One region of the Anaerobacillus sp. 63XJN7_5_ISO-PGPR-S23-430 genome, then DNA from elsewhere that is predicted to be linked to it. Evidence: riboswitches for the same ligand, from Rfam matches in the RefSeq annotation. Region 1 holds a riboswitch; each other region holds the start of a gene.
What was found. Region 1 has a riboswitch for S-adenosylmethionine ahead of mmuP (S-methylmethionine permease). Riboswitches for the same ligand answer to the same signal wherever they lie in the genome.
Positions count from the first base shown of each region.

Region 2: linked by a shared signal. The riboswitch ahead of AC0VYJ_RS11880 (homocysteine S-methyltransferase family protein) and the one ahead of mmuP (S-methylmethionine permease) in region 1 are both predicted to bind S-adenosylmethionine.
Region 3: linked by a shared signal. The riboswitch ahead of AC0VYJ_RS13535 (sulfite oxidase-like oxidoreductase) and the one ahead of mmuP (S-methylmethionine permease) in region 1 are both predicted to bind S-adenosylmethionine.
Region 4: linked by a shared signal. The riboswitch ahead of AC0VYJ_RS04155 (2,3-diketo-5-methylthiopentyl-1-phosphate enolase) and the one ahead of mmuP (S-methylmethionine permease) in region 1 are both predicted to bind S-adenosylmethionine.

Region 1 covers NZ_CM149686.1:4,187,151-4,195,324, reverse strand. The annotation lists gene AC0VYJ_RS21610 (GNAT family N-acetyltransferase) at 1-739, shown strand, start outside; gene AC0VYJ_RS21605 (SGNH/GDSL hydrolase family protein) at 1,153-2,385, shown strand; SAM riboswitch class I at 2,471-2,573, shown strand; gene mmuP (S-methylmethionine permease) at 2,656-4,059, shown strand; gene mmuM (homocysteine S-methyltransferase) at 4,034-4,978, shown strand; gene AC0VYJ_RS21590 (3-ketoacyl-ACP reductase) at 5,050-5,772, opposite strand; gene AC0VYJ_RS21585 (aldehyde dehydrogenase family protein) at 5,972-7,396, shown strand; gene AC0VYJ_RS21580 (hypothetical protein) at 7,595-7,762, shown strand; gene AC0VYJ_RS21575 (hypothetical protein) at 7,836-7,973, shown strand; gene AC0VYJ_RS21570 (IS1182 family transposase) at 7,996-8,174, opposite strand, start outside.
Region 2 covers NZ_CM149686.1:2,240,226-2,248,399, reverse strand. The annotation lists gene AC0VYJ_RS11905 (sensor histidine kinase) at 1-526, opposite strand, end outside; gene AC0VYJ_RS11900 (four-helix bundle copper-binding protein) at 657-986, opposite strand; gene AC0VYJ_RS11895 (F510_1955 family glycosylhydrolase) at 1,151-2,125, opposite strand; gene AC0VYJ_RS11890 (YdhK family protein) at 2,250-2,825, opposite strand; gene murB (UDP-N-acetylmuramate dehydrogenase) at 2,984-3,907, opposite strand; gene AC0VYJ_RS11880 (homocysteine S-methyltransferase family protein) at 4,348-5,397, opposite strand; SAM riboswitch class I at 5,477-5,586, opposite strand; gene AC0VYJ_RS11875 (DUF3895 domain-containing protein) at 5,679-6,668, opposite strand; gene AC0VYJ_RS11870 (bifunctional 2',3'-cyclic-nucleotide 2'-phosphodiesterase/3'-nucleotidase) at 6,790-8,174, opposite strand, start outside.
Region 3 covers NZ_CM149686.1:2,558,342-2,566,515, forward strand. The annotation lists gene AC0VYJ_RS13515 (ABC transporter permease) at 1-139, opposite strand, end outside; gene AC0VYJ_RS13520 (ABC transporter permease) at 136-1,020, opposite strand; gene AC0VYJ_RS13525 (ABC transporter substrate-binding protein) at 989-2,227, opposite strand; gene AC0VYJ_RS13530 (copper amine oxidase) at 2,505-3,854, opposite strand; gene AC0VYJ_RS13535 (sulfite oxidase-like oxidoreductase) at 4,152-4,814, opposite strand; SAM riboswitch class I at 4,898-4,996, opposite strand; gene AC0VYJ_RS13540 (GNAT family N-acetyltransferase) at 5,058-5,522, opposite strand; gene AC0VYJ_RS13545 (GNAT family N-acetyltransferase) at 5,719-6,150, opposite strand; gene AC0VYJ_RS13550 (GNAT family N-acetyltransferase) at 6,248-6,811, opposite strand; gene AC0VYJ_RS13555 (LysE family translocator) at 6,934-7,455, shown strand; gene AC0VYJ_RS13560 (3-hydroxybutyrate dehydrogenase) at 7,515-8,174, opposite strand, start outside.
Region 4 covers NZ_CM149686.1:761,614-769,787, forward strand. The annotation lists gene AC0VYJ_RS04145 (carbon-nitrogen family hydrolase) at 71-853, opposite strand; gene AC0VYJ_RS04150 (aminotransferase class I/II-fold pyridoxal phosphate-dependent enzyme) at 962-2,134, shown strand; SAM riboswitch class I at 2,218-2,327, shown strand; gene AC0VYJ_RS04155 (2,3-diketo-5-methylthiopentyl-1-phosphate enolase) at 2,422-3,621, shown strand; gene AC0VYJ_RS04160 (2-hydroxy-3-keto-5-methylthiopentenyl-1-phosphate phosphatase) at 3,618-4,316, shown strand; gene AC0VYJ_RS04165 (methylthioribulose 1-phosphate dehydratase) at 4,279-4,902, shown strand; gene AC0VYJ_RS04170 (acireductone dioxygenase) at 4,953-5,486, shown strand; gene AC0VYJ_RS04175 (GNAT family N-acetyltransferase) at 5,540-6,058, opposite strand; gene AC0VYJ_RS04180 (alpha/beta fold hydrolase) at 6,170-7,051, shown strand; gene AC0VYJ_RS04185 (ATP-binding protein) at 7,060-8,133, opposite strand.

The DNA.
Region 1 (8,174 bases):
TAAAGTTCGACGAATTGCACTAGAACACGTTTACGAAACGCTTAATCCAGTATATGAAGAATTTGCTAATCGATTTAATGGCATGCTTGTTCGAACGGAAAGCTGGTGGCGGGAACGGGTATATTCAGAAGGATTTCAGTTTGCGGGATATCGAAACGAAGAAGGCAGATTAACAGGATATGTGTACTATCAAGTAAAAGATCGTTCGATTGAGGTAGAGGAATTGGTTTGTTTGGATGGTGAGGCGAGACGAGGGCTTTGGAATTATATCTGTCAGCATGATTCCATGATTGATGATGGAACACTTCTGACGAATGTAGCCGATCAACTTCCTTTCTTGCTAAATAATCCTAAAGTGAAAACAATAGTTGAAGCCTATTTCATGGCACGAATCGTAGACGTAGAGAACTTTCTAAAACAGTATCCATTCAAGTTAGATAAGAATGAATCATTCTTTCTACATATTACAGATGAACATGCACAATGGAATAATGGGAGCTATCATATTAGCGCGGAGGGAGTTAATGTGTACAAGGGAGATAAAGAAAATGCCGCTTGTACGCATCCACCTAAACGTGGACTACGATGTAATATTAATACGTTGACAGCCCTTCTAACTGGCTATCAGATGCCGGAATTGCTTTATGAAGCAGGTTTACTGCAAGGATCAGAGAAGGAAGTAGCCATTCTGCAAAAAACAATACCGAACAGAGAAACGAATTTTATGGATTTCTTCTAATAAGTCCACCTTGGCCTGCTGCTTTCTCAATTGTTGAGGTAAATGAATTAATAATCGCTTTTGTTTAATTGAACCGTTTTTCATTAAAAAATCCCCTCTTTCAAATAATGAAAGAGGGGATTTTTTTGTTGATCTTCCTATGGACCGGATTTTTAAATTGATAATGTGCGAATCTTATCATCTTATTCCGTTTTAACTGTTCGTAATCTATATATCAGTTTGTTTGCATGTTTTTTACGTTAAAGCTCAAGCGGCTTCATTCTATAGGAATAAGGGTATGCTTCTTAATTAAGAATAGGAAACAAAGAGTGGTCGACCAACTGAGATTATTGGAAATATGCGAAGGCTTTTTTATCGGAAGCGCTTTGGAAGTCACAAGTTCAATAGAAAACAACATGAGAGGCGAGAAAACAATGACACGAATAGGAATTGGCTTTATCATCATTGCACTCATTGGATCAATCAGTTTGGTAAGTGCAAAAGGATGGCCTTCATCAAATAATAGTGCATCAGAAGAGAGTGAGTGGGTCGGATCTTGGACAGCAAGCATGCAGGCGCCTGCTCAGGATGGAAACTCGCATGAAGGTTTTAAGGATCAAACAATCCGCTTAATACTTCGTCCCCATATGGATGGAGATCAAATGCGTATTCGACTATCTAATGAATTTGGTTCATTACCTTTATCTATGAAAGAAGTAAGGGTTGCTGTCTCCAAAGAAGGTGCGAGCGTAGACGGCGAGACAGATCAAGTTATCACGTTTAACGGAGAGAAATCCGTTACAATTCCTCCAGGTGAAAAGCAGTATAGCGATTCGATTGAATTCCCTGTTGGTGCGGATCAGAATCTTGCTGTCAGTTTATCAGTAGATGGTGAGACTGGACCTACAACATGGCATCAGCGTTCAAACCAAACGGTGTACATGTCGGAGGAAGGGAATCATGCTGGGGATACGGAAGGTACATCATACACTTCAAAAGAAGAAGCCTGGTTCTGGCTAGATCGATTAGAGGTGGTTTCAAATAATTCAGTAGATGGTGCACTCGTCATAATGGGGAGTTCAATAGCGAATGGCAATTATTCAACTATGAATGCGAATAACAGATGGCCAGACTATCTTGCCAATCGAATGAATGAAGAAGAAGCTCAAGTGAACATGTCTGTCTTGAATGCAGGGGTATCTGCGAATCATTTAATTAATAGCGAAGAAGGAAAAGGCGAGAACGCATTAGCTAGATTAGATCGAGATGTTTTAAGCCAGGAAGGGATAAAAGCGGTTCTATTGCACGAAGGTATAAATGATTTAAGACACTATCCTGAATATGATTCAGAGAAAATCATTGATCGAATGAAAGCAATTATTAAAGCAACTCATGAAAAGGGTCTTGATATTTATGGAGGGACGTTAACACCATATAAAGATTCCGATATGTATACAGAAGAAGGGGAGAAAACACGTCAGGAAGTTAACGAATGGATCCGGACAAGCGGAGCCTTCGATGATGTAATTGATTTTGATAAAGCATTGAGAGATCCTAACGATCCTGCGAAATATCTCTCGAAGTACGATTCTGGAGATCATTTGCACCCAAATGATGAAGGGTACGAGAAGATGGCAGATACGGTTGATCTATCGATGCTTGAATGAATTAGGACTTTTTATCTAAGTTAACATAAATAGTTAACGCCATTGACAATAACTTGAATAATTGATATTTTTATTAAAATATATTTTCTTATCCAGAGAGGTGGAGGGACTGGCCCTTTGAAACCTCAGCAACAGGTCCATCGGATACTGTGCTAACTCCAGCGGGTGATAAACCTGATAGATGAGAGCCTTCGGTTTTATTTTGTCAGCAACGCACTCATTTTGGGTGCGTTTTTTTGTTTTCTGGATGGAAAAGTAAGGAGAAATAAGATGGAAAGCAAGCATGGTTTTCAAAGGGAAATGAAGTCAAGACATGTGGTGATGCTCTCACTAGGAGGGGTCATAGGTACAGGGTTGTTTCTAAGCTCTGGTTATACGATCCAGCAAGCTGGTCCTATTGGAACGATACTCTCTTACTTGGTTGGAGCATTGGTGGTTTACCTTGTAATGCTATGTTTGGGAGAGCTTTCGGTACATATGCCTGAAACAGGTGCTTTTCATAGCTATGCCGCTAAATATATTGGAGGAGGAACCGGTTATACGGTTGCGTGGTTGTATTGGCTAACCTGGACAGTAGCGCTAGGGTCTGAGTTTACAGCGGCTGGAATGTTAATGCAGCGATGGTTTCCGTTCATCAGCGTATGGGTATGGAGCGCGTTGTTTGCAGGCGTGATCTTTGTTGTTAACGTCTTAACAGTTAAATTTTTTGCAGAAACGGAATTTTGGTTTGCTTTAGTAAAAGTGTTGGCGATCGTGCTGTTTATTATCATAGGTGCAGCGTCCATCGTAGGGTTTATTCCAATGGACTCTGGAACAAACGCTTCATTATTCTCGAACTTTACAGATGAAGGAATTTTTCCAAATGGGGCATTCGCCATTTTAATGACGATGCTGGCAGTGAATTTTGCTTTTTCTGGTACAGAACTTATTGGTATTGCAGCGGGAGAAACATCAGATCCTGAACAAACCATCCCAAGGGCTATTCGCACAACATTAATTCGGTTAATTCTATTCTTTGTCGGTTCAATTTTTATCTTATCAGCTCTTCTACCCGCTTCGGAAGCAGGAGTGTTAGAAAGTCCGTTTGTAGCTGTGCTCGAACGAATTGGTGTTCCATTTGCAGCTGATATTATGAATTTTGTTATCCTAACGGCCATTCTATCGGCTGCAAACTCAGGGTTATATGCTTCATCAAGAATGCTCTGGTCACTTTCGAACAAGCAAACGATATCACCTGTTTTTGCTAAGCTCAACAAAAATGGTGTCCCTCTTAACGCTGTGATTTTTAGTATGGTGGGTGGAGCACTTGCGTTATTTTCAAGTATTATTGCACCAGATACTGTTTATGTTGTTCTAGTCTCTATTTCTGGACTTGCCGTTGTTGTCGTATGGATGAGTATTAGCGTCTCACAGTTTCTTTTTAGAAAGAGGTACTTAAAAGAAGGAAATTCATTGAAAGAGCTCGGTTATCGCACACCTTTTTATCCTGTTGTTCCAGCTCTAGCTTTCTTACTATGTCTTGCTTCACTGATAGGCATTGCTTTTGATCCTACCCAGCGAGTAGCGCTTTATTGTGGAATACCGTTCATTGCGCTGTGCTATGGAAGTTATTATTTAACAAAACGAGTAAAGAAAAGGGGGATAATTGATGCTACAAAAACACAATCCTATTAATGCTATTTTAGAAGATTTTAATATTGTGATATTGGACGGGGCTCTTGCGACAGAGCTTGAAAAATATGGGTGCGACTTAAATGATCCGCTATGGTCTGCTCGCGTCTTGCTTGAAAATCCAGAGCTCATCTATCAGGTTCATTTAGATTATTTTCGAGCAGGGGCTGACTGTGGGATAACATCAAGTTATCAGGCTACGATCGAGGGGCTGAAATCTCGAGGTCTGAATGAAGAGGAAGCAGTAGAACTAATTAAGAAAACCGTCCTTCTTGCCCGTAAAGCACGCGACGATTTCTGGGAACGAGAGGCTCATTTGAATCGTCCCAAACCTTTTATTGCCGCTTCCGTAGGCCCATATGGCGCATACCTGGCTGATGGATCTGAGTATCGAGGCGATTATCACGTTAGCGATGAGATGCTTATCGCATTTCATCGACCAAGAATAGAAGCATTGATCAGTGCAGGAGCTGATATAGTAGCTTTTGAAACAATTCCATCTTTTCAAGAAGCGAAAGTTTTAGGATCATTGATACAAGAGTTTCCTGATACTCATGCCTGGCTGTCATTCACCATTCAAAATGAAGAAAAAATTAGCGATGGTACTGCTTTAAAAGAATGTTCCAGATATTTTGAGGAGAACGAACAAATAGCTGCGATTGGTATCAACTGTGCTTCTCCATCGTTTGTGACAAGAGTGGTAAAGGAGATAGCTGGTCAAACGGATAAGCCAATTATTGTCTATCCAAACTCTGGAGAAGTCTATGAATCGAATTCAAAAACGTGGCAGGGGAATGAAACGTGTGATGAGATCGTAGATGGATCAAAAGAATGGTTTCAAGCAGGAGCGCGGTTAATTGGAGGATGCTGTCGTACAAGTCCGGAAGAGATCGAACGACTTTATGGAAAGTGGAGAGGTTGAACTTTTTTTCATAATGAAATAAAAGTCGGTCAGAGTGGCTTAATGACCGACTTTTACTTAATAAATTTAGCTTAAAACGGATTCGTCGCCCACTGCAATGACTGCTTGATGAAAATGCGAGGGTGCAATTTCAACTGGCCAACCATATATTCAGCGAGATCTTCAGGTTGCATATACTTTTCCTTATCCTGTTCGTCGAGCTTGTTGCCGAAGACGAGTTCAGTAGCAACAAGGCTTGGATTTAGTGTGAAGACGCGTATATTATTTCGGCGAACTTCTTGCATGAGGGCTTCGGTCATGCCCTGGATGGCAAACTTAGAAGCACTATAAGATGTTGAGCCAGCTGTTCCTTTTAGGCCGCTACTTGACGAGATTGTGATAATATCACCGCTATCATTATCGATCATTTGGGGAAGAACAGCCCGCGTTACATGATACGTCCCGTAAACATTTACTTCGAGAGTTTCCTTCCAGTCATCGGGCTCCATTTCTAAGAATGAGCCATATCGCCCCATACCAGCATTATTGATCAGAATATCTGCCGAGCCGAGGTCGTTTTTTAAGTGATCAACGGCTTTATTAACTTCATCAATCTCTGCAATGTTAGCAGGAGCAACAACGGCTTTAATACCGTAAGATTCTGCTTCCGCAGCGACTTCTTTTAGCTTGCTTTCTGTTCTGGCAATCAAGCCAACATGAACCCCTTCACTTGCAAGTTGAAGAGCCGTCGCACGTCCAATACCGCTACTCGCCCCAGTAATATATGCGATTTTGCCTTTAATGGATTGTCCCATAATTGATCATCCTTTCTTCACGTCTCTATCTAATAGTCTAAAGCTAGCATACCCAGAATTCAAAAATAAGCAATCGCTTACTCAACTTCATAAAAGCATCCGTATGTTTAACTATAGTCCTTAACGGTTACAGTTACTGTGGAAGCAGAGATAAGCTAAATGATATAAATCGATTAAACATAAAAAGGAGTTTTACATCATGCGTAACCAATTAAAACATTACATTAACGGCGAATGGGTTGAATCTACAGGTTCAGAAACACATGACGTAATCAATCCAGCAACAGAAGAAGTCATCGGCAAGATTAGTTTGGGAACGAAAGAAGATTTGGATAAAGCAGTTAAAGCAGCTCGTGCGGCATTCCCTTCTTTTTCTCAAACAAGTCGAGAAGAACGTGTGAAAATGCTTGAAGATATCGCGGCAGAATACGCGAACCGTAAAGAAGAAATTATTGACGTGATTACACAAGAACTAGGTTCTCCTCGATCCATTTCAGAGAAAGTTCATTACAATATGGGCTATCAACATTTCTCTGAAGCAGCGAAAGCACTGAAAGAGTATTCTTTCTCAGAAGATCGTGGCGATCATACAATCTTTAAAGAAGCAGTTGGTGTAAGTGGCCTTATTACACCTTGGAACTTCCCGACAAACCAATCGTCTACTAAGATTGCGAGTGCATTTGCAGCAGGTAGTCCAGTTGTCTTAAAACCAGCTGAGATCACACCATTTGCTGCAATTATTTTAACAGAGATCTTTGATAAAGTTGGCGTACCTAAAGGCGTATTTAACCTTGTGAACGGTACAGGCGAAACGATCGGTGACGGCATTAGCTCACACCCTGATATCGATTTTGTTTCGTTTACAGGATCAGCAGGCGTTGGTGAAAAAGTAATGAAAAACGCGGCAGAAACAATCAAGACAGTGGCACTTGAACTTGGAGGTAAATCTCCATTTGTCATGCTTGAAGATGCGGACATTACAAAAGCTGCTAAAGCTGCTGTAAGCCACATTGCAACAAACTCTGGTCAAGTATGTTCAGCTGGTACTAGAATGATTGTTCCTGCTTCTAGAAAAGAAGAATTTGAAGAAGCGGTAAAAAATGTTCTTCCTGAATTCCCAGTTGGCGATCCGAATGGAAATAACTATGTAGGACCACTTGTTTCTGAAAAGCAGTGGAATACCGTGCAGTCTTATATTCAAAAAGGAATTGACGAAGGCGCGACACTCATCGCAGGTGGAACTGGTAAGCCAGAAGGTCTTGAAAAGGGCTATTACGCACAACCAACTATCTTTACAGACGTGAAGAATGACATGGTCATTGCGCAAGAAGAGATCTTTGGACCAGTTATGTCGATCATCACATATGAAACAATTGATGAAGCGATCGAAATTGCAAATGACGTTGTATATGGCCTGGCAGGTTATGTCTTTGGTGAAGATAAAGAAACGCTTCGCAAAGTTGCAACAAGCATCCGTGCTGGACGAATTAAAGTGAACAATGCAGATATGGACTTTGCAGCACCATTTGGTGGTTACAAGCAATCCGGTATCGGACGCGAGTGGGGAGACTTCGGAATTGAAGAGTACCTTGAAACGAAAGCCGTACTAGGATTCCCTTCTTAAGTGAATTTGATAAATTATGAAAGAGAGCAGTTGCCATAATGGCAGCTGCTCTTTTTTTAGTAGGGTTGTAGTTAAAAGTAGCGGAAATCACTTATTAAGGTCTGTAAAGAAACAACAAAACCTTTTAATTTTGCTCACAACTCCATGTTAGACGTAAGAAATGATAAATTAGTTTTGTATGAATTTAGGAGGTGCGAGATGTTTCTCTTTTTTCTTATCGTAGCGAGCAGCGTAGTTGGACTTATATTGTTGCCATTGAATGAGATCGGACTCATCATTGGATTTGGTATTATCGTAGGTTGCTTGCTCCGAGGGCTTTATTTGCTTCATGAAATTAATCGTAAGCTTGATCGGGAAAAGATGTAATAGTCTGTAAACTATTCTTTTAAATGGAATCGACTATAAAGGTGCTAAGTTTTTATTAATCCAAGAGTTAGAGATGTCCATTAGAAAGAGTTTAATCTTTGGCACGCAAATTGGAATGGCTGATTTTTCAACGTTAGAGAGAATGTATTTCCAATGGCTAGGATCAGCTAGTTTATATGGTAACTGCGGAAAAGTATTTGGCGTAGTATGAAAGAGGCTGGGACATAAATAGCCTAAATTACTGAAAAAAAGGTCCCGTTCATCGGTTTTTGATGAACGGGACCTTTTTTGGCGTGTTTGTTCCTATTCTTTTTAGCTTTGTCGGTAATCTTGGCGGTGTACTTTCTCAAGTTCACCGCCATGAGCGCAAAGCCTAATTCATTTTTGACTTTTTCTTTGCCCCTAACGGACA
Region 2 (8,174 bases), 1.9 Mb from region 1:
TAAGGAAGAGTGCTAGTCCACTAATAATCAAAAATTGGGTCGTTAAGTGGTCTCGTACGTCGCGAATACCTTGTGTATCAAGAATCATATACACGTTTCCAACAAGCTCATCATCAACAAAAATCGGAGAACCAGTTGTAACAAAAGGTTCTTTACCCCAATCTCCTTCCACAATAGCTCCTGTTACAGGGAGTGTATTTGAGGAAGCAATGTTTTCTTCAATAGTAGGCATGACTTTATTGGAATGAACAAGGATGGTATTCTTTTCATCTGTTATGACTACCTGCGTCTCAGCTTCAGATTCCATAAGTGCAACGTGTTCCATTGTCTCACGATCGAAATGCTTCGCTAGTACATCTCTATGGCTATTCCCTCTTGCTAGAAGGGCATCTGTTTCTGCCATAATGCGTTCGTTTAAAAAACCGAAGTACAGCACCATGAACAAAATACCTTCGAGTAATAAGATGCTTATGAGAAAAAACAGACCTAATTTTGTCGCTAATTTACTTTTCCTCTTTATTCTCATGTCTTTCTCCTTTATGAACAGCTAGTGTAACAGTATTATATCGAGAAAGTGTGCAGGGTGTCTGCATTGTACAAAACAGCTGCATAAAAAAGAAGCCTGTCTTAGTAAACAGACTTCCTCACTATCTTGATTATGATGCTAATTTCTTGCATTCTTCTGCACATTTGAAACAAGCTTCAGCGCAATCTTGACAATGTTTGTGATCATGCTTCTTACATTCATTACCACAAGCTTCACAAATGGTCGCACATGCTGTGGCGAGTTCAGCAACAAATGGTGTTCCTCTCACGAGAGCTTGTTCGAGGTAACCGCAAATATCAGAGCATTCTCTGTCCATGCGAATACATTCCGCCATCATATTGACATCGTCTTCTTTTAAACAAGAATCGTAGCAGTGATTACAGGCTGTCATACATTCATGAAGTGTTTGAATAACCGATCCATAATTTTCATGTGACATTCGTTCATTCCTCCTTAAAAGTTAAGTACACTGTCATATTTTCCTATTTGATCCAGATTAAACGTCATTAGCAAATAAAGTTGCAGGATAGGAAATTTCATTATTTCTGCACAAATTCTTGATAAAAGAAGGGAATAGAATACGGATTCTTCTCTGAAATCAACTTATTTCTTGATTTTCCCTTCATTGATTAAAATAGTCCAAGATTTCCCATTGTCAGTTGTTTGATAAAGACTACCACTTATTGAATGAAAGACAATCTCATCCTTATTTTGTGGATTAACTGTAACATAATCAATGGTGTCTAAAGTTTGATTAGGCATAGTCACTTCTTCCTCTTCACCGTCTTGCAATGATTGAACAATGAGCTGATTCCTAGGTTCCTGCACTGCATAAATAAAGCGATCCTCTAGAAAAACCATTGTGCTAACAGCTACTTCTTTCGTGATTCGAGTAAACGACTCACCTTGATTACGAGAGAGATATAACCCGGAAGGAGAGGTTATAGCAACAAGGTTCGAGTTACTTGGATGAGTGAATAACCCACTTATTTGATCGGGAGTTCCTTTTAACGCCACATCCACCCACTTTTTAGCATCCTCACTATAATAGACGCCTATTTCCATTTCGCTATTTCTTTGTTGATTTACTGCATACATGGCGTTCGTTTCATATCCCACAGCTAAATAATGAAAATCAGATTCGCCTTGAAAACCTAGCTTTTCTAATGTCTTGCCTCGGTCTGTACTTTTGATTAATCCAAGTGGATTTGGTAACGCAGATCCTTCTCCAGGGTGTCCACTACTATAAAATCCATCAGCTACAGCTTGGAATCCCATATAATCATTTTTGTTTGTTGTGGCTTCGTACCAGATTTGATTATGATAAATTAGAGGACCGTCGTGAGTAGCCACTAGCAGTTCATTACGGTTACCGGGATAACCGATCCCGTGGACATGATCGATTTGGTTTCTATCAGCTTCTTTATAAATGGCAGAGTTACTGATGGATGCGAGATTTGCTTGTTTTTGTCCTGTATCATTTGATTGATTTTCATTTAGTGACGATTGATCATTTTGACAAGCAGATATTATTACAGTGAGAATTAAACCTATTGTATAGAGCGATATTTTCTTCAAAACTTTTCATCCTTTCTACTTGTATGTGACGATAGCGTTAGAAAATCTAGTGGAAGAACGGCAGATATTAGTGAACCTCTTTAAAATAACCCGAACCTAACCAGTTCGGGTTATGAAGGGTCAATTATTCAGTTAGGGTTAATTCGTCTTCCGTTACCCATTTATGATTCGTTACTTTTTCGCCACCAGTTGTTGGTGTGTAGTCGATCATATATACGGTAGTTTCTGTAGCGGATTCGACCGTTGCAATCGCACCTTCCATTCCTTCCATATGAGAAGCCATTAATGTTACTTCAGTTCCTGATGGAAGTGGAGCTTCATCTGGATCTTCCAGTTCTTCATGAATGACCCATTTATGATTTTCTACGGGTTCTCCGCCATCTTCAGGGGTGTAAGTTACAACATAAGCTGTCGTATCATATGCCCCCACAATAGTTGCTTCTGCACCTTCCATTCCTTTCATATGGTTCGCTTCAATGATCGCCGTGCTACCTTCTGGATAAGTCGGATCTTCAGACTTTTGTAGCTCTTCAGGTACCTCAGCAGAGCCTGAATGATTCATCCCTTCCATATTACTTTCAGAGTTTGCCTCTGTGTTATTAGAGTTTTCATTTACTTGTTCATTGTTGTTTGCACAAGCAGCAAGAATGAGCGCCATTGATAATGTTATTACACCAATCAATTGAGTTTTACTTTTCATGATAGTCCTCCTCTAGTCTTTGGAATTGTATGCCAATATCTACTTTATCCGTAAAGTATGCACTTATTGTGCAGATTTCATTTGTTCACAGATTTATCGAATATCGGTGAAAGAACACTAAAAGGCCGCTCTTTCTGTAAGAGCGGCTGTCATGTGAATTATGGTTTTTCAGGTGGTTCCCCTATGACGCGAACTTCACGTTCAAGATCGACATCAAACTTTTCTTTTACTGTTTGCTGCACATGATGAATCACGTCCAGATAGTCAGTCGCTGTCGCATTATCGATATTTACAATAAAGCCAGCATGCTTTTTGGAGACTTCAGCTCCACCGATTCGTGTACCCTGAAGCTGTGAGTCCTGAATGAGCTTACCAGCAAAAAGGCCAGGAGGACGTTTAAACACACTGCCACATGAAGGGTATTCTAGCGGTTGCTTTGTTTCACGTTTTTCCGTTAAGTCATCCATGATTGCTTTAATATCCTCATACTCTCCAACTTTAAGCTTGAAAGTAGCTTCAAGGACAAGAAGACCATTTTCTTCTACATTACTATGACGGTAAGATAAATCAAGTTCATCAGCTGTCAATTTAACGAGCTTTCCTTCCTTTGTTACAGCAAGAACGCTTTCGAGACAATCCGCGATTTCTCCACCGTATGCTCCTGCGTTCATATAAACAGCTCCGCCGACAGATCCTGGGATTCCGCATGCGAATTCGAGCCCACTTAGTTTGCTGTCACGAGCAAATTCAGAAGCATCAATAATACGTGCACCAGCTTGAGCAATAACTTTTTCTTCTTCTTTTTGAATGGCTTTTAGTGACGAAAGATTCAGGACAATTCCTCTAATGCCTCCATCTTGAATAATAACATTAGAGCCTTTTCCTAAAATGGTTAATGGATAGTTAGATTGATAGGCGTACTCAACTGCTGCTCGTGCGTCCTCTAGCGTGTTAGGAAACACAAGGACATCCGCACATCCACCCATTCTTGTATACGTATGTGCATTTAATGGCTCATTTATCTTCAGTTCCGCACTGGGTAAAATGGAGCGGAGTTCATTTAATACATTTTGATTATTCATAGGCTACCTCGCTTATAAAACAGTTCGTTTTCATTGTGGTTTGAGTTCAATAATGTTTCATGGACATATTCAAACACATTTAAAATAATAACACAACTACTTGATAAATATGATGTTTTTCATAAAAGAAGCCTTTAATTCGAAAAGAATGTTACTTGGAAAGCAACTTATATAGCGGAAAAATCAATCTCAGACTTCGTGATTGGAAAAATGCTGTTATCCTATCAAATGCATAAATCATTGTATTCGTTACTCTTCTACAGATACTGTTACTAATCATCGCCAACGTTATCAAAAATAATCAGCTTATAGAAAAAATGTAGTAGATATAATATCCTATGTAAAAATGTATTTTAATACTGTAGTACAGGTGTACAGATAGGGTTTTTGGTAAAAAAACAACAACCGGAGAAATTAAGTTCTCCGGTTGTTGTTATGAATTAAGCTTTTGTTCGATAAGCCGTATTGTTATCTTTCAATGTCTCATCAGTTCCAAATAAAAAGTGCTTTTCCATATTTGGAGAATATACCGAGTTTACAGTTGTTCTGCCAACTGTTTCAGCCACCTCTCGCAGCATACTTGGAGAAGCCCCGCAACAGAGTCCGAAGTAATTGACGCCAACCTGCTTTGCTTTCTTAGCCCATTCCGCTAGTTCATAGCGATTGCAATAAAGCGGGTCTAAAGAGGTTGGAAAGGTCGTCTCTGTTGGCAATGTACACGCACAGCCACCGTCTGGTAAGTTAAAGAATGTTGGGTGTTCTTCTGTTGTACGATAAGGGATTGGAAGAGCACCAACATAGCCGTTAACAGACTGTCTAATTTTTTCAATGTAAGGCTGCATTGTGGCAGGTCCTCTAAAACAATTCATGCCAACAACTAGTGCACCTTGCTCTTCTAATAAACGGCAAGCTTCCTCAACGGTATAGCCGTCCCTTAAAATGTTCTCACTCATAAGTCCGAGTGTAATTACAGCTTGAAGATCCTGCTTTTGAATCTCTTCTAGCGCTATTTTTGCTTCTTCATAGAAGTAGAAGGTTTCGCCGTTGATGAAATCTACGCCTTCTTCTTTGCTCCATTTCACCATTTCAGCAAAAATTGACCGAATTTGTTCCTTACTTTCCTCATCTTCAGGATCAAATAAGTTTGTATTTGAAATGTTTCCAGCAACTAGCGCTTCTTCTTCAGGGTGTTCCTTCGCGACTTCTTTAGCCAGGCGGATGGCTTGTCTATTGAGCGGTTCTAACAAATCTTCTTTTCCAATAATCCTCATTTTCTCTCGATGACCATTATACGTAAAAGCAAGTACGACATCTGAACCTGCAAGCATATAATCACGATACGTTTGTTTTAGCGCTTCAGGGTTGTCTAGGGCAACTTCGGGTACGAATGATCCTGCTTGTAAATAACCACGACGCTCTAGTTCAAATAGATAACCTTCCCCGCAAATAACTGGACCATCTTGCAATCGTTCTTCAAGTGTTCTTTTCATGTGTAACAGCTCCTTTTCTGGATAAAATAAAAAACCCTCTTCTTAAACAATAAGAAGAGGGTTTGCTAACATAATCCTCCTCTTATCTTCCAGGTGATATCACCTGTAGGATTTGGCACCAGCTTCAACTGTAGTTGAAAGGTTGCCGGGCATCATAGGGCCTATTCCCTCCGCCGCTCTTGATAAGAGTGTTGATTTAATTTTTGAACATGTGTGAAATTATAGACCGGTTAACTGGAAATGTCAATCACTTATCTGATAATTACGAAATGTTAGGATAATCACTTGCTTTTCAATCGATAGATGCGATCTTCACGCCCTATCGGCTCGACTGACATTGATCCAGATGCAACAAATGAATCGAGGTAGGTACAAACAGCATAATAAATTTTTGGTTTCTTTGTGGAGTATCTCTTGTCTTGTACCTTTCCTTCCTTAATCAAAAGCTCACAAATCATCAGAGCACTTTCCATACCTTGCTGAATATAAGAGTCTACCTCTTCCTGTGTTGTAAATGAAAGGTCCCCTACAAAATAGGTTTCCTTAGGTTTCTCGCTTGTCTTTTCTTGTAAAGGTTCTTGAACATCTTCCGCGAACAAATCAAAAGCGCCTTGTAATTCCTCTTCTGGTTTCGGTTCTTCCTGGTTGCTTTTCGGGTTGACTACTTGTTCTACAGTGTTGCTTCCTCTTTGAAGAGCTTCTTTTTCTTCACGATAAGATCTGATTAAACTGTTTAGCCTTTTTTCTTGTAGATCTAGTAATGGAAGATTTAATGAAAGTGGCTGTTCAATGTCTAGTGGAAGGTTCAATCCTTCAGGAATGTCGTATGTAGGATAGCCGTTCTGTCTTTTCAACAGTAGCTCATCCAACTCATAATCTATTTCCATAAATCCCTTCACAACTTCTCTCACAATGGAAGCGGGTAATCCGGTATGCTCTTCGAAATGATTTATCCCGAAACGCCGTGTTTCTCCTGTTTTTGCATGTCGAACAACATACTGATACCGTAAAGAGCGACCGCACTCACATTTTAAATCATCTGAAACGAAGCCCGCATCGATGTAATCTTCTAGTATCCAATCATCAAGCAGCATCCTGATTTCTTCATCCGTTGCCCCACTTGGAATCATCCGCCCTTTACTTCTAGCAATTACATTCGCAAAAGCCGTTTTTTTACCGCGTTTAAGAAAATTCATTACATACGTTTGTTGCTCAATTGTCAGATCTGAAAAAAGCTCATCTCTTTGGGTGCTTGTCAGGCTTTGTGTCATATAAATCCCTTTCTGTACGATAGTAATGCCATTATATCAGTAAATATTCCAATATTGTTTGCATCGGATAAATTCTTAAAATAAGAAACGCCAATTCTGATGAATTGGCGTGAATTCGTTCTTAACGATGGCGGCCGTGCTCGCTCTTATGATTATGATGATGCTTTTCTTTTTTCTGTTTCGTTAAGTCGAGTGTATATTTAGCGAAACCATTTTCTGTTTCATCAACAAAATGAATCGTTTTAATGCTTTCCGCATAGGTTTTGGCTTGTAACGAGGATTCAAAAGTGACGTTCAGTTTCTTCTTATTAACTGTGTGAAATGACCAGTTCTGATCAGCTGTTGGATTAATTGTTTTGTTTTCAAGAATATAGTCAATTAAAATTTGTCTATTTTCATCAGGGGAATCAATAACAATATTAGAACCATCTAAGTGCGGAAAGTGCCCTCCGCCTGTCGCTCTGTAATTATTTGTAGCAACGATAAAGGACATGTCTTTCGTTACCTTTTCTCCGTTGTATTTTAGCGATTTAATTCGATTAGCATCAGCATTTACTACACTCCCACTCATATCATATTTCGCAGATTCTGTAACATCGATTTGATAGGTAACGCCATCAATAACATCGTAGTTATAAGAAGGAAAATCAGGATTAATTAAAGGCTGTTCCTGTTTATCTTTTTTGTTGATTACATTAAATTGGCCTGCTGACATTTCAAGCCAATCCTTCAGTTCGTCACCATTTAACAGAACCGCTTTCAGTGTATTGGGATAAACGTAAAGATCAGCTGTGTTTTTAATCGCGATGTCCCCAGCAGGAATATCTGTATAGTAGGACGAACCTCCTCGACCACCCGCTTTAAATGGAGCCCCAGCGGATAGGACTGGAATACCTTCATATTCGGTACCTTGAATATTGTTTTCTACATACCATTTTTGTGCATTGGTTACAATCTGGATGGACGGATCATCATTAACGAGCGCAAAGTAACTGTTAATGGGAGCTGTTGTTTCACCGACAGCTGTTCGCACATAATCAATTGTCGCTTCATGATCCTCTTTCACTGCATTGACGATATCAATGTCTGCTTCAACAAGTGGTGTTTTCGTTACTTTATCATAGATTGGACGAGCTTCAGATTTGGAATCCTTCACTGACCATTCCCCGTTATCTTCCGTTAAAGATAGGTCGATTACCCCTAGGTGATCTCCCCAGTAACCTGGCTCGACGGAAGCGACTCCATTAATGGTTCCTTTTGTATTATCCACTCCATCAACTCCTTGAAAGGTGTTATCTCCAGGGAATACTTTGTGGGCATGTCCAAATAAAATGGCATCGATGCCTTCCACTTCGCTTAAGTAGTAAACGGCATTCTCGTCATTTCCCTGTGGTGCTGCCTTCTCAAAGCCAGAATGAGGTATGGCGACAATAATATCGGCCCCTTTTGCCTTCATTTCTGGCACGTATTTATTAGCTGTTGCAACAATATCCTTTACGATCACAT
Region 3 (8,174 bases), 1.6 Mb from region 1:
ACGCAGGCCACCTCCACCCTTCGGAGACGCTTTTCATTCCTATTGTTACAAAAGGTAGGATGAATAAAATAATAAACAAAACAAACACGAAACTAGTTGCTAACTCTCTTTTCCCTAAACGCTTCAAAAATAACCTCATCTGTTTCTCCCCTTTATCATTCTAAGCCTATGTTTTTGCACAGCTCCGATTGAAAAGGTCGCAAGAAGAAGGGCGAGCACTCCTGGAAGAAGCATAGCAGAAAATGCAAGTGGTCGCTTGCTCCAATCCCCATCATAAAACCATTCGTACGCTCTAACTGGTAACATTTCTGGTCGTGTGACACCTAATAAATATGGGATTTCAAACGCAGAAGCAACAAATGCTAATAAGATTACTGCTGTTTCGATGAGAATCGGGAGTATCCAGGGTAGTTCAACGGTTTTAAAAACATCCCACTTACTTCCACCTAGCGTTCGAACGACTTCAGAATAGCGATGATCGATCTCATAATAAACAGGCAACAGCATGAGAATTACAAAAGGAACTTCCTTCCAGACATATGTTAAAATGATCCCCAACCCAAATTTCTCTTGAACAAGAACTGGAAAATTCCCTCGACTCTCTAATACTCCCATTTGATAAAGTAGAGTAGAGAACAGTCCACTTTGCGAGAAAAACAAAAATACTAAATAACCTGCAACAAAATGCGGAATTAACATCGGTATCCATACAAGTATCTTCAACGTTGAATCTTTAAATAGCTCATATAACATTCTAGTCATTACTAATCCTATCACTAACGATAGTAAGGTGGACAGGACGGCAACTCGAAACGTTAATTTAAGGGAATGAAAAAAAGCATGATTACTAAAAAGTTCCGCGTATGTTGCAATAGTCCATTCCCCATCTATTGTTTGAAAACTTTGAGCTACCGCTGACCACATTCCATGCCCTACAAGTAGCAATGTAACCGCAATCGCAGGTAATAAATATAAACGTAATTTCCACTTATTGCTCAATAACCCGATTCGCCCATTCATTATTAATCCACTCCGTGTAACCTGTATCTAAGTCTGGTAGCTTATATTCATTTAAAACCTCTGTGGAAAGTACGCTTTCTCCCCGGTCAAGATTACCAATAATCTTCTGATCCTCTTCACTCAATTTATCGAAATTTAATACCGTACCTTCCCCCCACATTGTAGGATCCATTTTAGCTATTTGAGCTTCTGGCGATTCAAGAAAATCAATAACTGTCATAGCTCCCTCTGGATTCGGACTATTAAATGGAATACTGAGATAGTGTGTATTTGAAACCGATCCAGGATCTTTTAGAACAAATGACTTCGTGCTTTCAGGAAACGTCCCATTTTCAATTAAACTTCCTGCTCTTGCTTCGTTAAAGCCCATAGTCATTAGGATTTCCCCCTGACTATAAAGCGTATCAAGTTTAGTCAATGATTCAGGATAAGTTTCACCATTACGCCAAAGATCAGACTTTATATCATCAAGATAGTTCCACACGTATTCTTCGGAATCTTTAATAATTTCTTTATTAAATTCCTTTGCCAGAAGACCCGACTCTTCGCCTGCACCTTTTATGAGTAGGTGCTTCACGAACGTATTACCAGTAAAATCCGAAACGTTAGGATACGTAAACTTCCCAGGATTATCGTGAATCCACTGCTTTAACTCCTCAAGTGTACTTGGAGGTGTATCGATCTTGCTCGAATCGTAATGAAAAACATATTGAACATTTCCCCACGGAGCTTCTAATCCATCAATTTCCGTCCCTTGATCATATTCAGCATTCTGATCCTTTGATCCAATGTATTCTTGAAAATGAGGCAGCTTCTTTGAGAAAGAACCTAGTAATAAATCAGCATTCTTAGCATTTTTGAAGTTTGCGCCATTGATCCATATGACATCAATTGTACCTTTGTTTTTATTTGCTTTTTTCTCTGTTAAAAGTTTTTGCATAAATTCTTCGGTATTCATCGGCTGACGATTAAGCGTAATATCATACTCCTCTTTTAATCTTGGTGCTGCCCATTCATCAATGTACTGATTAATGCCTTCATCTCCTCCCCACATAAAGAGATTTACCTCTGTTCCATTAGAAGAGGATACGATTTCATCCCACTCCTTTGATAACACCTCTGTTTTACCAGTTTCATTGGTTTCACTATTCCCACATGCAACAATAAAAAGTAGCGTTGCGAAAATAAATGTAAACTTTCGCTTCATCTAATTTCCCCCTCATATAAACTATCCTAGCAACTGAAAGACATATTTGACGAACTTGATTGTGTTTCATAGTCAGGCATCATCTATTTTCCCATTATCAGTATACCTTTTTTATAAACAAGATGCTGTAACGCTCCTTACATCTCAAACTTTATTAAAACCATTTCCTATAGCGTAAGTACGACAAGTTCATTGTCCTTTTCACGAAGAAAAGCAATAGCCACTTTGGCTATTGCTTTTCTAGCGGGTATGTTAGGCTACCCTATCATCTATTCCCTTAGCTTTTCTGCATTTTTCTACGAACAATTACGCCAGTTGCAGCCATAGTTGCAAGAATGGCTGCAACAATCCATTCGATTGGCATTTGCTGTTCAGCTGTACCACCCATACCTGTTTTAGGCATATCAGTTGGCATAGCTTCCATAGCGAATTTGTCCGGGAATTGGTTTACGAAAGCACCAGAAAGTCCCTTTGCCGGCTTATACATATGAGCATAAGCTTCACGAACCGAATCATAAGCTGCATCGTAGTCTTCCGTAGTGTAGCTATCAAACGCAGATATTAATTGATTCACATGCATTTGTAAACCTTCAGATAATGGTCCCGCTTCTAATCTACCTTCAGTTGCTGTTTCAAGAAAACTTGAGAAGTCTGCACGATAGTCTTCCAGCGCTTTTAGTGCTTTTTCTTGAGCAGCTTCATCTTCAGCTCCTGTCGCTTGAACATATTCTACAAAGTTACCGATATGTCCAGACCACATTTCTTTAAATTGATTTCCTGCTTCTTCACCATATACAGAAGTTATCGCAGCAGCTAGATCATCCGTATTCTCGCTTAGTGCAGCTGCAGATGCATCAAAGTCTTCTGATCCGTCGATTCCGTTCTGCATTGTCATCATTGCAAGACCAGCATGTTCAGATAATAAATGACCTAATGTTGCACGAAGATCAGATGCTGGTGTTACGGCTTTTGTGTTCTCGAACTTGTCTGGGAACTGATCAGTAATGGCACCAGAGAATCCTTTAGCCACCATTTGCATGTGAGCAATCGCTTCACGTTCTTTCTCGTAAGCCATCTCATAATCACCTGCTACATAGCTATCAAATGAACCAATCAACTGATTAATGTGAGCTTGAAGTCCTTCAGACAATGTTTCAGCTTGAAGTCGTTCTCCTGTTGCATTTTCCAAGAAATTAGAGAAATCTTCTTTATAACCATCTAAGCTATCTAAAGCTTTTTGTTTTGCATCTTCATCTTCATTACCTGTTGCTTTCACATAGTCAACGAAGAAACCGATATGATTGCTCCAAATTTCATTAAATTCAGCTCCTGCTTCTTCACCATAAACGGATGTAATCGCAGCTGTAAGGTCTTCCGTGTTTTCACTTAAGGCACCAGCAGAAGCTTCAAAATCTGCAGAACCTTCAGCTCCTTTTCTCATTGTTTCTACTGCAAGATAAGCATGCTCACTTAGTAAATGGCCAAGATCAGCACGAAGATCAGCACCTGGTGTTTCTACTGTAGGCTTGTCCATTTGCTGGTCGTGGTCAGAGGCAAATGCTCCAGCAGTTGGTATTAAAAGTGAAAAGCTAAGCGGAACAATTAATAGTCCCTTTTTCCAATCGATCACTTTCTTTTTCATATTCTTGTTCGTATTCATTTTCAAATCCACTCCCCTTAATTTTGATTTACACTTAGCTAACGGAGGGAAGATCCATTTAGATCATTCTTTTTTTAAATTCTTCTCTTTTTTTAATTACCAGAGAATAAAAAGTCAGCAAAACCCACACATACTAAGGTTCTGCTGACTTTCAAGTTTTAACTATTTTTTTATAGATATGATGATATTTAGAATGTGATAATAAACTACCTTTTCCTCAATCAATTCTATATGTGTTAATCACGCCCGCTTTTTTAAGAAAAATTAATCAAACTCTTTTTTCTCCCATTCATCTTCTGGTAGTCCCAAATCCTCTCCAGAAAACCTTTCTTCTTTAAATGGATCGGCATGGTTATGAAATCCGTTTTGTTCCCAAAAACCAGGTTTGTCTTCATTGATAAATTCTATACCTCTGATCCATTTAATACTTTTCCAGAAGTAAAGATGCGGTACAACTAACCTGAGAGGCCATCCGTGTTTTGCCGTTAATTTCTCTCCATCGACTGAGTGGGCAAGAATAACATTATCTCTCATTAAGTCAGTGAGGTGAATATTCGTTGTATAGTTATAGTCACCATGTAGCATAACATGGTTCGTTTTCGGTACTATCCCATATGCGTTCATAAAATCCTTAATCAAAACCCCTTCAAAAGTATTATCAAACCTAGACCACCTTGTGACACAGTGAATATCACACTTTACTTTCTTCTGTGGTAAGGCAAGTATGTCGCTATAGGAAATGATCACTTCCTTATCAATTTCTCCAAATACACTTAGGTTCCATGTCGACATCTCATACACAGGTACATCACCTTCATGTAGAATAGGGAACCTTTCTGTAAGTACTTGCCCCGGTGGCAGACGATCACCATACATTTCACTTGCATCTGGAACTTTCATTTTGCGAATACGGTCAGCTTTTTTCAAATCCTTCACAACCCGTCTCTCATTTATTGAATCGTCTAAAAAACTCTTCCTAACTAATAAGGAAGAGTTCGCTTCAGAGCTCTTCCTTATCTCTCAGAGCATAGACTCTGCTGGATTTGGCACCTTGTCTATCAGGTTGCCGGGCATCAAAGGGCCAGTCCCTCCGCCTCTCTCAATAAGGAAATTAAAAAATGTAATTTTGATTCATTCTATCGGTCTATTTAGTATTTTGCAATTATTGTTTTAAACGAGGTTTTTCTTCATTTCAACAAATTGAAATTCTCCCCCATTGGTTTGTTGCATAAACAGATGAGTGATTTGAAATCCAGCCCTTTGATACACTTTTATGGCTCGTTTATTAAATTCAGCTACTGCCATTCCAAAGGAAGTTGGACGATACAATTCAACTGCTTTTTGAAGGCCAGCCTCCAAAAAAGAAAAGCCTTCTCCTTTTCCAACATTATCGGGAGACATTCCTAGACCAATTTCTATATGGTTGTCTTCATGCTCATGAAAACTAAAAAAACCAATAAGATGATCCCTTTGGTAGACGCTCCAATAATTTTCATTGCTGGCTGCATCTTCCCGGAACTCTTTTAGATCTTCAAGATCCTCGTCCATATTATAAAATGAGTATACCCCATCATAGTCCCACGAGATAATTCGCTCGACTTCTTCTTGACTTATTAACTTAAATTGATATACCAATACTCTCCCTCATTTCTGTGTGATTGAAAAGGAAAAGCCCCATGCTGGGAAATGCATGGGGCTCACACTTTATATTTTAAGGGGGGCAGGAACCGGGGAAGTCCCTGCAAAAATAGTGTAGCAAGTTCCAAGGGCATGATGATTGATTATGAGTTGTTTTTCACATTCTTTTAATAAATGAAAAGAAGCTGGACAACTATTTATAAACCATGATCGTTTGAAGTTCTCGAAATCCAATGTCTTTATAAATGTATTTCGCGAAGTTAGAGGAATACACATTCAAACGAATTTCCTCATATCCCTGTTCTTTGAAGTTTTCAATACTCGCTTGAACGAGCTGCTTAGAATACCCTTTCCCACGAAACTTTGGAAAAACAAATACATCATAAATGAACCCATGCTTGCTTTCTGTAAAATAATCCGTGTTTTCTCCAAGTAATACCCAGCCAGCAATTTCCCCTTCGTCGCGATAAATGAGGTGGTAACCACCTCGATCAAGAATGGATGATACAATTTCAAGTGCTTTCTCTTCTTTTACGATACCAGGATTTGTCGTTCCTTCATTAACAGATTGAATGGAATTCGACAAAATAAAATCTCTTTCTTCTATCGTCGCTCGTTCGATCACATAGTTTCCCTCCATCATCAAAATCATTCATTACTCGTTTATTCTTGATGCAAGAACCTTATTCCTCCCATAAGTAAGATGCATATTCTTACCAAATTTATTTTTTTGTTAAAGCATAGACGCATGTATCAGTTAGTTTACTGCCATCAATTGAGACATGGTCGTTTCGTAAAATAGCCTCAAGTTGAAACGATTGTTTCTCGGCAATTCGCCGACTTCGCCAATTTGTCGCATTACAACGAATTTCTAGCCTTCTAGCGTTTAGCTCTGAAAAGGCGTAATCTACAATGCCTTGGACCGCTTCAGACATATAGCCTTGACCAGCGTATCTAGAATCAATCCAATAACCGATTTCAAATTTACGAACGTTCCAATCTATTCGATGTAACCCTGAGGAACCGATAAAATCACCCGTCTGTTTATGGAAGAGTAATAGTCGAAGATCCTCCCGCTTTAAAAACGCTACGTGAGATTCGCGGATATTCGCTTCAACATCTTCTTCCGTTTGATCTATATGTGCGAAAGGCATCCAGGGTTTAAGCTCTTCTAACGAGGCATCAATTGATTGATGAACCGAAGCACCATCCCCAGGTAGTGGAGAACGTATATGTAAACGGTCAGTGCTAAATTTATTTGGTATATCAAGTAAAATGGGTTCCATGGAACTATTCCTCCAACAACACTAAAAGATGTCAGAATTATATCATTAATGAGAAACCTGTCAAGTTATTGGTCTTTTCCGGCCAATGTCCCGCTACCATCTAATTGAAATCGAGAGACGAATTGACGGATCACTTCACGAGGATATGGTTTTCTTGGCCTCTCTTCAGGACTACTTGTACATATTGCTGCTACCTTAGGAATTTCTGCCGTCCTTTATCAATCCTCTCTCGCCTTTTCGATTGTTACCGCGGGGCAGCTTACTTACTTTTCATGGCATATGAAGCTTTTAAAGATAGCGGATTCGCAGCTCCCCCCCCCCTAAGTCAACCTAGCAGACCTTATTTTTCTTTATATCGAAAAGGGATTGTTATGAATATTTTAAATCCAAAAGTCTCTTTATTTTTTCTCGCCCTTCTTCCACAGTTTGTAAACCAGCAGGCGAATTCACCCGCTCTTCAAATGTTAATTTTAGAAGGGGTTTTCATTCTACAAGTCTTTCTTATCTTTAGTGCAATAAGCTTTTTTGCAGGAAAAATCGCATTCTATGTCGTAGAAAATCATGCTCTAGCTAGAAAATTCAATCTTGCAAAAGCTTTATTGCTTGCTTTAATTGGTCTTCAAATAGCCTTTAGCGATCAATAAAAAAGCAGCGCTTCTCATTAGAAAGCGCTGCTTTTTTATTTTTTTAGTAAAATCTAAATTTACTGAGCTGTATAGCCACCATCAATTAGAAGGGCTTGACCTGTAATGCTCTTCGCTGCATCACTTGCGATAAACATTGAGTAATCAGCTATCTCTTTCACTTCAAGAAGTCTTCTTTGTGGTACAAGTGGATAGATTACTTCTTCTAGTACCTTTTCTAGCTCTACTCCGCGTTCTTTCGCTAGATCTTCCATCTGTCCTCTTACGAGTGGTGTATCAACATATCCTGGTGCCATGGCATTTACTGTAATACCGTGTTCCGCACCTTCAAGTGCAGAAACTTTTGTAAGGCCGATGACCCCATGCTTGGCACTATTGTAAGCCGCTTTCCCTGCGAAACCGATGACACCATTGATAGATGCCATGTTAATAATTCGCCCAAATCCTTGTTTCTTCATGATTGGAAATACATGCTTTGTTGCTATGAAAGGAGCTGTAAGCATAATATCCTGCATCATACGAAACTTCTCAGTTGGGAAGTTTTCTAATGCAGATACGTGCTGAAGTCCCGCATTATTTATTAACACGTCTAAGCGACCGTATTCTTCTACAGTACGGTCAATTGCTTGTTTAATTTCATCTTCATTAGTCACGTCTGCTTTAATACCAATAGCGTTATAACCTTTATCTCTTAGTTTCTGAGCAGCTTCTTCTGTTCC
Region 4 (8,174 bases), 870 kb from region 1:
TTTTACAATTTTTTCGCTTGAAATGTATGTTACATAGAAAGGAACATGTTTGTCAATAATATTTTGAATATTATTTATAAATATCTGGACGTCGATCTTCAAAGATAGGAATGCGACTCCGGATTGATGACATTTCCTCTTCGTCAATAGAACCTGTTAAAATAACCTCTTCTTCTCCTGCTTCTGCGATAATTGTTCCCCACGGATCAATGATCAATGAGTGTCCTCCAAACGTATTATCAGGATCTTCCCCGACACGATTACAAGCAATCACGTAGCACTGATTTTCAATCGCGCGACTGATAAGTAATGCTCGCCAATGATCGGTGCGTTGCTTTGGCCATTCTGCTGGTACGAACAATACTTGGGCACCTTCAACTGCATGAAGGCGAAGCCACTCAGGAAAGCGAATATCATAACAAATGAACCCGGCACATGGGAGTTCTTCAAGTGTAAAATGACTTTTTTCATTTCCAGAAACGAGGAATTTCTCTTCATTCATTAAACGAAACAGGTGCGCTTTGCTATACTCATGAACGAGCTGCCCATCTCGATTGAACACAAGCATGGTGTTCGTTACTTCGCCGTTATGATGCTTAGCGATGGAGCCCCCGACAATATTTACGTCGTTTTTTTTGGCGAGGCGAGATAGAAAAGCAATCGACTTTTCTGCATCAGTATCTCCAATTTCATCAAGACGAGATAAATCATAACCTGTGGACCACAATTCTGGTAAAACGATGATATCTGGTTTGTCACTCACCGCCTTAGAAACAAGCTCTTCAACTTTAGAGAAATTCTTTTCTGGATTGCCAAAAGCAATATCAAATTGCAACAGGGCAAGGTTTTTCATTGATTTGTCCTCCTTACATGTTTAGAAATTGACCTTTACATGGTTGTGTATCCAAGATAACATAACTTATTAGAATTTCTCGAAAATTTTAACAGGATGTGATTCCATTTGAAACAATTTCAAACTTCAGATGCACTTAAACGTTTACCAGAACAATTTTTTGCGAAGCTTGCTGGAAAAGTGAACCGTTATGTAGAGGCGGGATATGACATTATTAACCTTGGCCAAGGAAATCCTGACCAGCCGACGCCTGCACATATTATCGAGTCTTTGCAGCAGGCAGCTGAAAACCCTGCATACCACAAGTATCCGCCATTTAGGGGGCAGCCTTTTCTGAAACAAGCCGCGGCTGAATTCTATAAGCGAGAGTTTGGTGTTGAGCTTGATCCGGAGAAAGAGGTAGCCGTCCTCTTTGGTGGAAAAGCTGGCCTTGTAGAAGTCAGTCAATGTTTGTTAAATAAAAGTGACGTGGCGCTCGTGCCAGATCCTGGCTATCCTGATTATTGGTCTGGAGTTGCGATGGCTGAAGCGGATATGCAAATGATGCCGTTACTTGAACAAAATGATTTTCTGCCTGATTATAGCGCGATCCCAGAGAGTGCTCTTGCAAAAGCAAAGCTCATGTTTTTAAATTATCCAAACAATCCTACCGCTGCTATAGCAACGAAAAGCTTTTTTGATGAAACGGTTAGGTTTGCGGATGCCAATGACATCTGTGTCGTTCATGATTTTGCTTATGGAGCGATCGGATTCGATGGAGAACGTCCTAAAAGCTTTTTGGAAACAGAAGGTGCTAAAGATGTGGGAATTGAGATTTATACTCTTTCCAAAACGTATAATATGGCAGGATGGCGTGTTGGGTTCGCTGTCGGAAACCCATCTGTAGTGGAAAGCATCAACCTGCTTCAGGATCATTTCTACGTTAGTTTGTTTAGTGCAGTGCAAGAAGCAGCTGCAGAAGCTTTACTAGGTTCACAGGAATGTGTTGAGAACCTTCGCCAAACGTACGAATCTAGACGGAATGTATTGATACAGGGGCTTCACGATATTGGCTGGGATGTAACCTCTCCTGCGGGGTCATTTTTTGCCTGGTTAAAAGTACCTGAATCATTTACTTCAGAGGGATTTGCGGACTACTTGCTTGAGAATGTTCAAATTGTAGTTGCGCCTGGGAACGGCTTTGGAGAGTATGGGGAAGGCTATGTGAGAGTAGGCTTATTAACTTCCGAAGAGAAACTCAGGGAGGCAGTTGAACGAATTAATTCTCTTAATCTCTTTTGATTCAGAAAAGTAAAAAAATAGATTGACAGGATTTCCTACGTCTGGCATAATTCGAATCAATTACTTAAACGAATAGTTGCATACTCTTATCCAGAGAGGTGGAGGGACGAGCCCTTTGAAGCCCGGCAACCGATTTTCAAGGTTACTTGAAGACACGGTGCTAATTCTCGCAGCAAAAGCTGGAAGATAAGAGGAAGAGCATGGTGATAACGACCTCTTCCTCGTGAAGGGGTCTTTTTTGTATGATCAAAGATTGAGGACTAGCGCGATGGAAAGGAATGAGCATGATGAGTCATCTTGTGGCAACTTACCTTGTTAAGAATGACCAACAATTATCTAAGCGCGCTGAAGCGATCGCCCTTGGATTAACGATTGGGACTTGGACCAATCTACCGTTATTAGAAAAAAAGCAGTTAAAGAAGCATAAGGGTGAAGTCGTTCACGTAGAGGAAAAAGGGGAAAAGGGCATCATCGCGATTGCTTACCCCACCATCAATTTCAGTGCGGATCTACCTGCGATTTTAACAACAGTCATCGGTAAGCTTTCACTTGATGGTGAAATTAAGCTGGTTGATTTAGAGTTCTCTGCAGGGTTACTAAATCAATTCCCAGGTCCAGCATATGGAATAGACGGTATTCGAAATCTTACAGAAGTATACGATCGACCGCTCGTTATGAGTATTTTCAAAGGAGTTATTGGAAAATCGTTAGGCGAATTGCAGGAACAAATGAAACAGCAGGCGCTTGGTCGAGTCGATTTTGTGAAGGACGATGAAATCCTTTTTGAAAATGAGTTAACCCCTCTTGAAAAGCGAGTACCCGCCTTACGAAAAATGCTGGATGAAACGGCTGAATTGACAGGAAAGCGAACGCGTTACGCAGTGAATTTAACAGGAAGAACGGCAAACCTCAGTGATCGAGCAAAGCTTGCTGTGGAATTAGGAGCAGATGCGCTTCTGTTTAATGTTTTTACATATGGACTAGATGCATTGCAATCACTTTCAGAGGACTCGGATATTCCGGTTCCAATCATGGCACACCCTGCATTCTCTGGTGCAATGGCTGCCTCAAGCACACATGGGGTAAGTTACTCCCTATTACTTGGAAAGTTGCTTCGAACTGCTGGGGCAGACTTTTCCCTTTTCCCTTCGCCTTATGGGAGTGTAGCGCTTGATCGAAGAGAGGCGCTCGCAACAGCAGAAGCCTTAACGAGAAATAATAAGCTGAAAAGAACATTCCCTGTTCCTTCAGCGGGCATTCATCCTGGACTAGTACCGCTTCTTATAAAAGATTTCGGTATAGACAGTGTGATTAATGCGGGAGGTGGCGTGCACGGGCATCCCGATGGAGCAGCTGCAGGCGGAAAAGCTTTCCGAGATGCCATTCAAGCTGTTTTAACAGAGCAACCTCTTGAACAGGCCTCTCAAAATAGTGAGGAACTTCATCAGGCTCTTACAAAGTGGGGGAGCGGGGAGGTAGTGCGATGAAGCAGCCGATTATTTTTTGCGATTTTGATGGCACCATTACGAAAAGTGATAATATCGTTTCTTTGATGAAACGGTTTGCTCCGAAAGAGTGGGAGCAAATAAAAGATGATGTGCTCGCTCAAAATATTTCCATTCGTGAAGGGGTCGGAAGGATGTTTCACTTAATCCCTTCCAAATTGAAACAGGAATTACTCGATTATTTAGTAGCTACAACTGAAATCAGACAGGGTTTTAGCGAATTCGTAGACTACACGAGGCAAGAAGGGATCGAGCTCTATATCGTCAGTGGAGGGATCGATTTCTTTATTTATCCTCTTCTTAAGCCATACGGTATTCCAGAAGAAAATATCTTCTGTAATGGCAGTGATTTTACTACTGATACCATCTCAATAACTTGGCCGTATGCCTGTGGAGACGATTGTACGAAAGATTGCGGTTGTTGCAAGCCAGGTATATTAAATCGTTTTGATAAAAAGGCTAACCGAAAAATTGTGATTGGAGATTCTATTACCGATTTAGAAGCTTCAAAGCAAGCAGATTTTGTGTTTGCTAGAGATTTTTTAGCGGAGAAGTGTCAAGAACTTGGCATTCCAGCCGTTTTATTTGAAACGTTTGATGATATCGTCGAAAAGTTAACTGAAGAAAGGGGGAAGAATCATGTGCCAAGTGGAGAATCGATGGAACGAACTTGCTGATATTAAAGATGAATTAGCAGCAAGAGATTGGTTCCGTGGAACAAGTGGAAATCTTTCAATTAAGGTAAGTGATTCGCCGCTTCAATTTTTAGTAACGGCTAGTGGAAAGGATAAAAGAAAACGAACAAAAGAAGATTTCATTCTAGTGGATAGACAAGGGCAGCCAATTGAAGAGACTCTATTGAAACCATCAGCAGAGACCATTATTCATCAGGCGATCTATTCAAAGACAGATGCAGGCTGTTGCTTACACGTGCATACAGTTGAAAATAATGTTATATCTGAACTTTTTGCGGGAGAAGGAGAAGTTACGTTTCAAGGACTGGAGTTAGTTAAAGCTTTTGGTTTATGGGGACAGAATGACAAAGTGACAGTACCGATTATCGAGAATTCAGCTGATCTTTCTCTACTAGCTCATGATGTGGTGCACGTGCTTAAGAATGACACGAAAGCCATTTTGATGCGAAATCATGGGATTACAGTATGGGGACGTAATGGTTTTGAAGCAAAAAAATATCTGGAAGCATTTGAATTCCTTTTTGAATATCATCTTAAATTACGAAGCTTTCAAGCAATTGTAAGTTAATCAGTAATCAACAAAGTTTCATTAGCTTAACAAAAGAGGAGGAAGCATTAATGGCAGTAATTAAAATACGAAATACAAATGAAGTTATTGAAGGTCAAGATCGAGTAGGGGCATTTCTTCAGAATGAAGGAGTGTTATATGAACATTGGGATGTTGAGAAGCTACCGACGTTTCTTAAGGGGAATTGTCATGTTACAGAGGAACAGAAAAATGAAATTCTGAGTGTATTTGATGATGACATTCGTTCTCTAGCTCAGCGAAATGGATATGGAAACTGGGATGTGGTGGCACTTTCTGAACAAACGCCTGATCTTGATAAGATTCTGAAAAAATTTGAACAGGTTCATGTGCATACTGAGGACGAAGTAAGAGCGATAACGGCGGGACATGGGATTTTTATCATTAAAGGTAGCGTGGGGTATTTTGATGTTGAGCTCGATCCGGGTGACGTGATTTCTGTACCGGTTGATACACCACACTTCTTTACATTAATGGATGATCGGCAAGTTGTAGCCGTACGCCTTTTCATCGATCCATCAGGATGGGTAGCCCATCCATATGAAGAAAAAGAAAGTGTGAAGTGAAAAAAGGGCCGTGAGCAGTCACGGCCATCATTTTTGATTTTGCTTCAATCCCTTTAGCTACAAAATCCAATTAATTCATTCAGGTCGTTCCAACCAAAGCCGGTTTCTTTAAATGTCTTACCTGCAATTTCTGTTTCTTCCACGGCAATTTGAAGTGGATGAAAACTTTCGTAGAATTGAGAAGCTGGGTTTCCATTCAGTACCCAAACAAGCATAGACTGATAAGATTCGCTTCTAAGATGTTTAGCTACCGAGCACAGAAGTTGTTTGCCAACTCCCTTTCCCTGTGCTTCTTCAAGAAGGTATATCGCATAAAGTTCTCCATCGAATTTGTAAGCAGCTGATCTGTTTTTTCCGCCATTCGCAAATCCTATTATTTCCCCTTCTTCGACTGCCACAAGGATAATACTTCCATTTTCAATTCCTTTCCGCCAACGAGCCTCGCGTATTTGAACGTCTAATGAATTCAAATAGTCTTCTGAGATAAGCGCACGGTAAGTCGTTCTCCAGCTGTTTACATGAACATTTGCTATCGCTAAAGCATCATCTACGACCGCTTTTCTGATTTCCATTGATTACCTCCATCTCAATTTGATTTTCCTATCAGACTCATTTCGAGAGAGAGGGAATGAATCCTGCTAGTCGAATATATGAAGTAAGTCATAGTTTAAAGGAAAAGTGAAATGAAAAAAATCATAATAGAAATAGATGGCAGTTATGTTCATGGTTTTGAATGGGGAGATAGGAGTCAGCCAACTGTCATTCTTCTTCACGGTTTAACGAACAATGCACTTGGTTTTAGTGAGATGGCAGAAGGTCTTAAGGATTACTTTCATTTAATCTCGATTGATCTACCAGGCCATGGTGAGACGCCTCCATTTAATGAAGATAAGAGTTATTCTTTTGAACTTCTAACAGAGTGGCTTCATAAGGTTTGTACATCATTAAGTGACGTACCAGTCTGGCTCATTGGGCATTCGTGGGGAGCTGCCCTGGCACTTCATTATAGTAGTCAATTCTCTAAAATGGTAAAAGGTATCGTGATGATTGATGGCGGTTATCTTCATTCTTCTGATGATCCGTCACTAACGCTTGAAGAACTTCTTGAACAAATGTCTCAATGGGTGGTAGAAAATCATTACAGAAAATTGGAAGAATATGAACAAAAGAAGAAAATGGAAATCGGAAGGTGGAGCAAGTATTTAGAGCAAATGGTACATAGGGATATGGAGGAAAGGAAAAATGGCGTAGCCTTAAGGGCTAGTGGTAGTACAGTAAGAGCGATTATGAAGTCCCTCTATCAAGAACCATGCAAAGAAATTTTTCATATGGTAAATGTTCCTATCTATCTCCTAAGGGCAACACTTCCTGTAGCAGATGAAACTAATAGAAAGCATGCAGCAAACGTGATGCGGAATGAAGTGAAAGGTGAATGTAGAATTGACGCTATTCCACAGACAGGTCATGTTCTACATTGGCAAAAACCTAAAGAAGCTTTATATATGGTAGAGAGATGGTTAAAGGAGCAAACAAAGCAAAAGGGCCATACGCAAGGCCCTGAATAACAGGGGGGTTAATTGCCAACCCCCTTTGGAAAAGTGAGCGTAATGATCGTGCCCTTCCCCTTATTACTTTCGATAGTTAAGTTCCCTTTATGTTTTTTTACTATACGTTTGCATATCGTAAGCCCAAGTCCAGTCCCGTTCTTTTTGGTAGTGAAAAACGGAGAGCCGAGTTTCTCAAGCTCTTCATCTGTGATTCCGCTACCATTATCAATGATTCTAATTTGTAATTTATCGTTACATTCTCGGGCTGAGATTGTAATTTCTCCCTCTTCACCGATAGCATCCATCGCATTTTTTATCAAATTAATAAAAACTTGTTTTAATTGATTACTTTCACAATAAATCTCTGGGAGAGAAGAGTGGTACTCTTTTGTTAGAATGATTGCTTTCATATTAGCCTGGCCACTTAGCAATTCAATGACTTCATCTAATATGAGATCGATTCGATTATAGTTAAAATTAATTTTTGTTGGTTTTGCAAGAATAAGAAATTCATCGATAATCTGTTCGATCCGATGAAATTCTGAATCCATCACCTGGGCATAGCGATCAATGTCTTGATCAGAGTTTTTGAACTGTATTAATTTTAAGAAACCCTTTAAAGAAGTGAGCGGGTTTCGAAGCTCGTGTGCGATCCCAGCTGCAAGTTGTCCAACAATCGATAGCTTTTCGGATTGAGCAAGGTGCTCTTCATTCATTCTTTTCTCGGTAATATCTTTCGCAATTCCAATGATCCTCGAAACATTCCCCTCTTCTACAAGTGGCACTAGTGTAATATCAAATAGCTTGTAGCCCTGTTTTGGGAAAGAATAACCTTCTTCAAATTGAATGGTTTTCTTACGAATCATGGCTTCTTGGAATCTTTTAATCGCTTGTATTCCTTGGTCAACCCCTAGAAAGTCTTCGATTCTCCGCCCAGATATGGCTTCTTTGGAAGTCTCATAACTTGCTAGATAAGCTTCATTTACAGCTTCGATTTCATAATGGTGAACATCGATCACACGAATTTGGAAAATAAGATCTGAAATATGGTGAAAAATAATATCTAAATTCGCCTCTTGTAGCTCGCTTCCATTTTTCATAGAAATCCCCCATAATCAGCATTTTAACTTAGTACTAATTG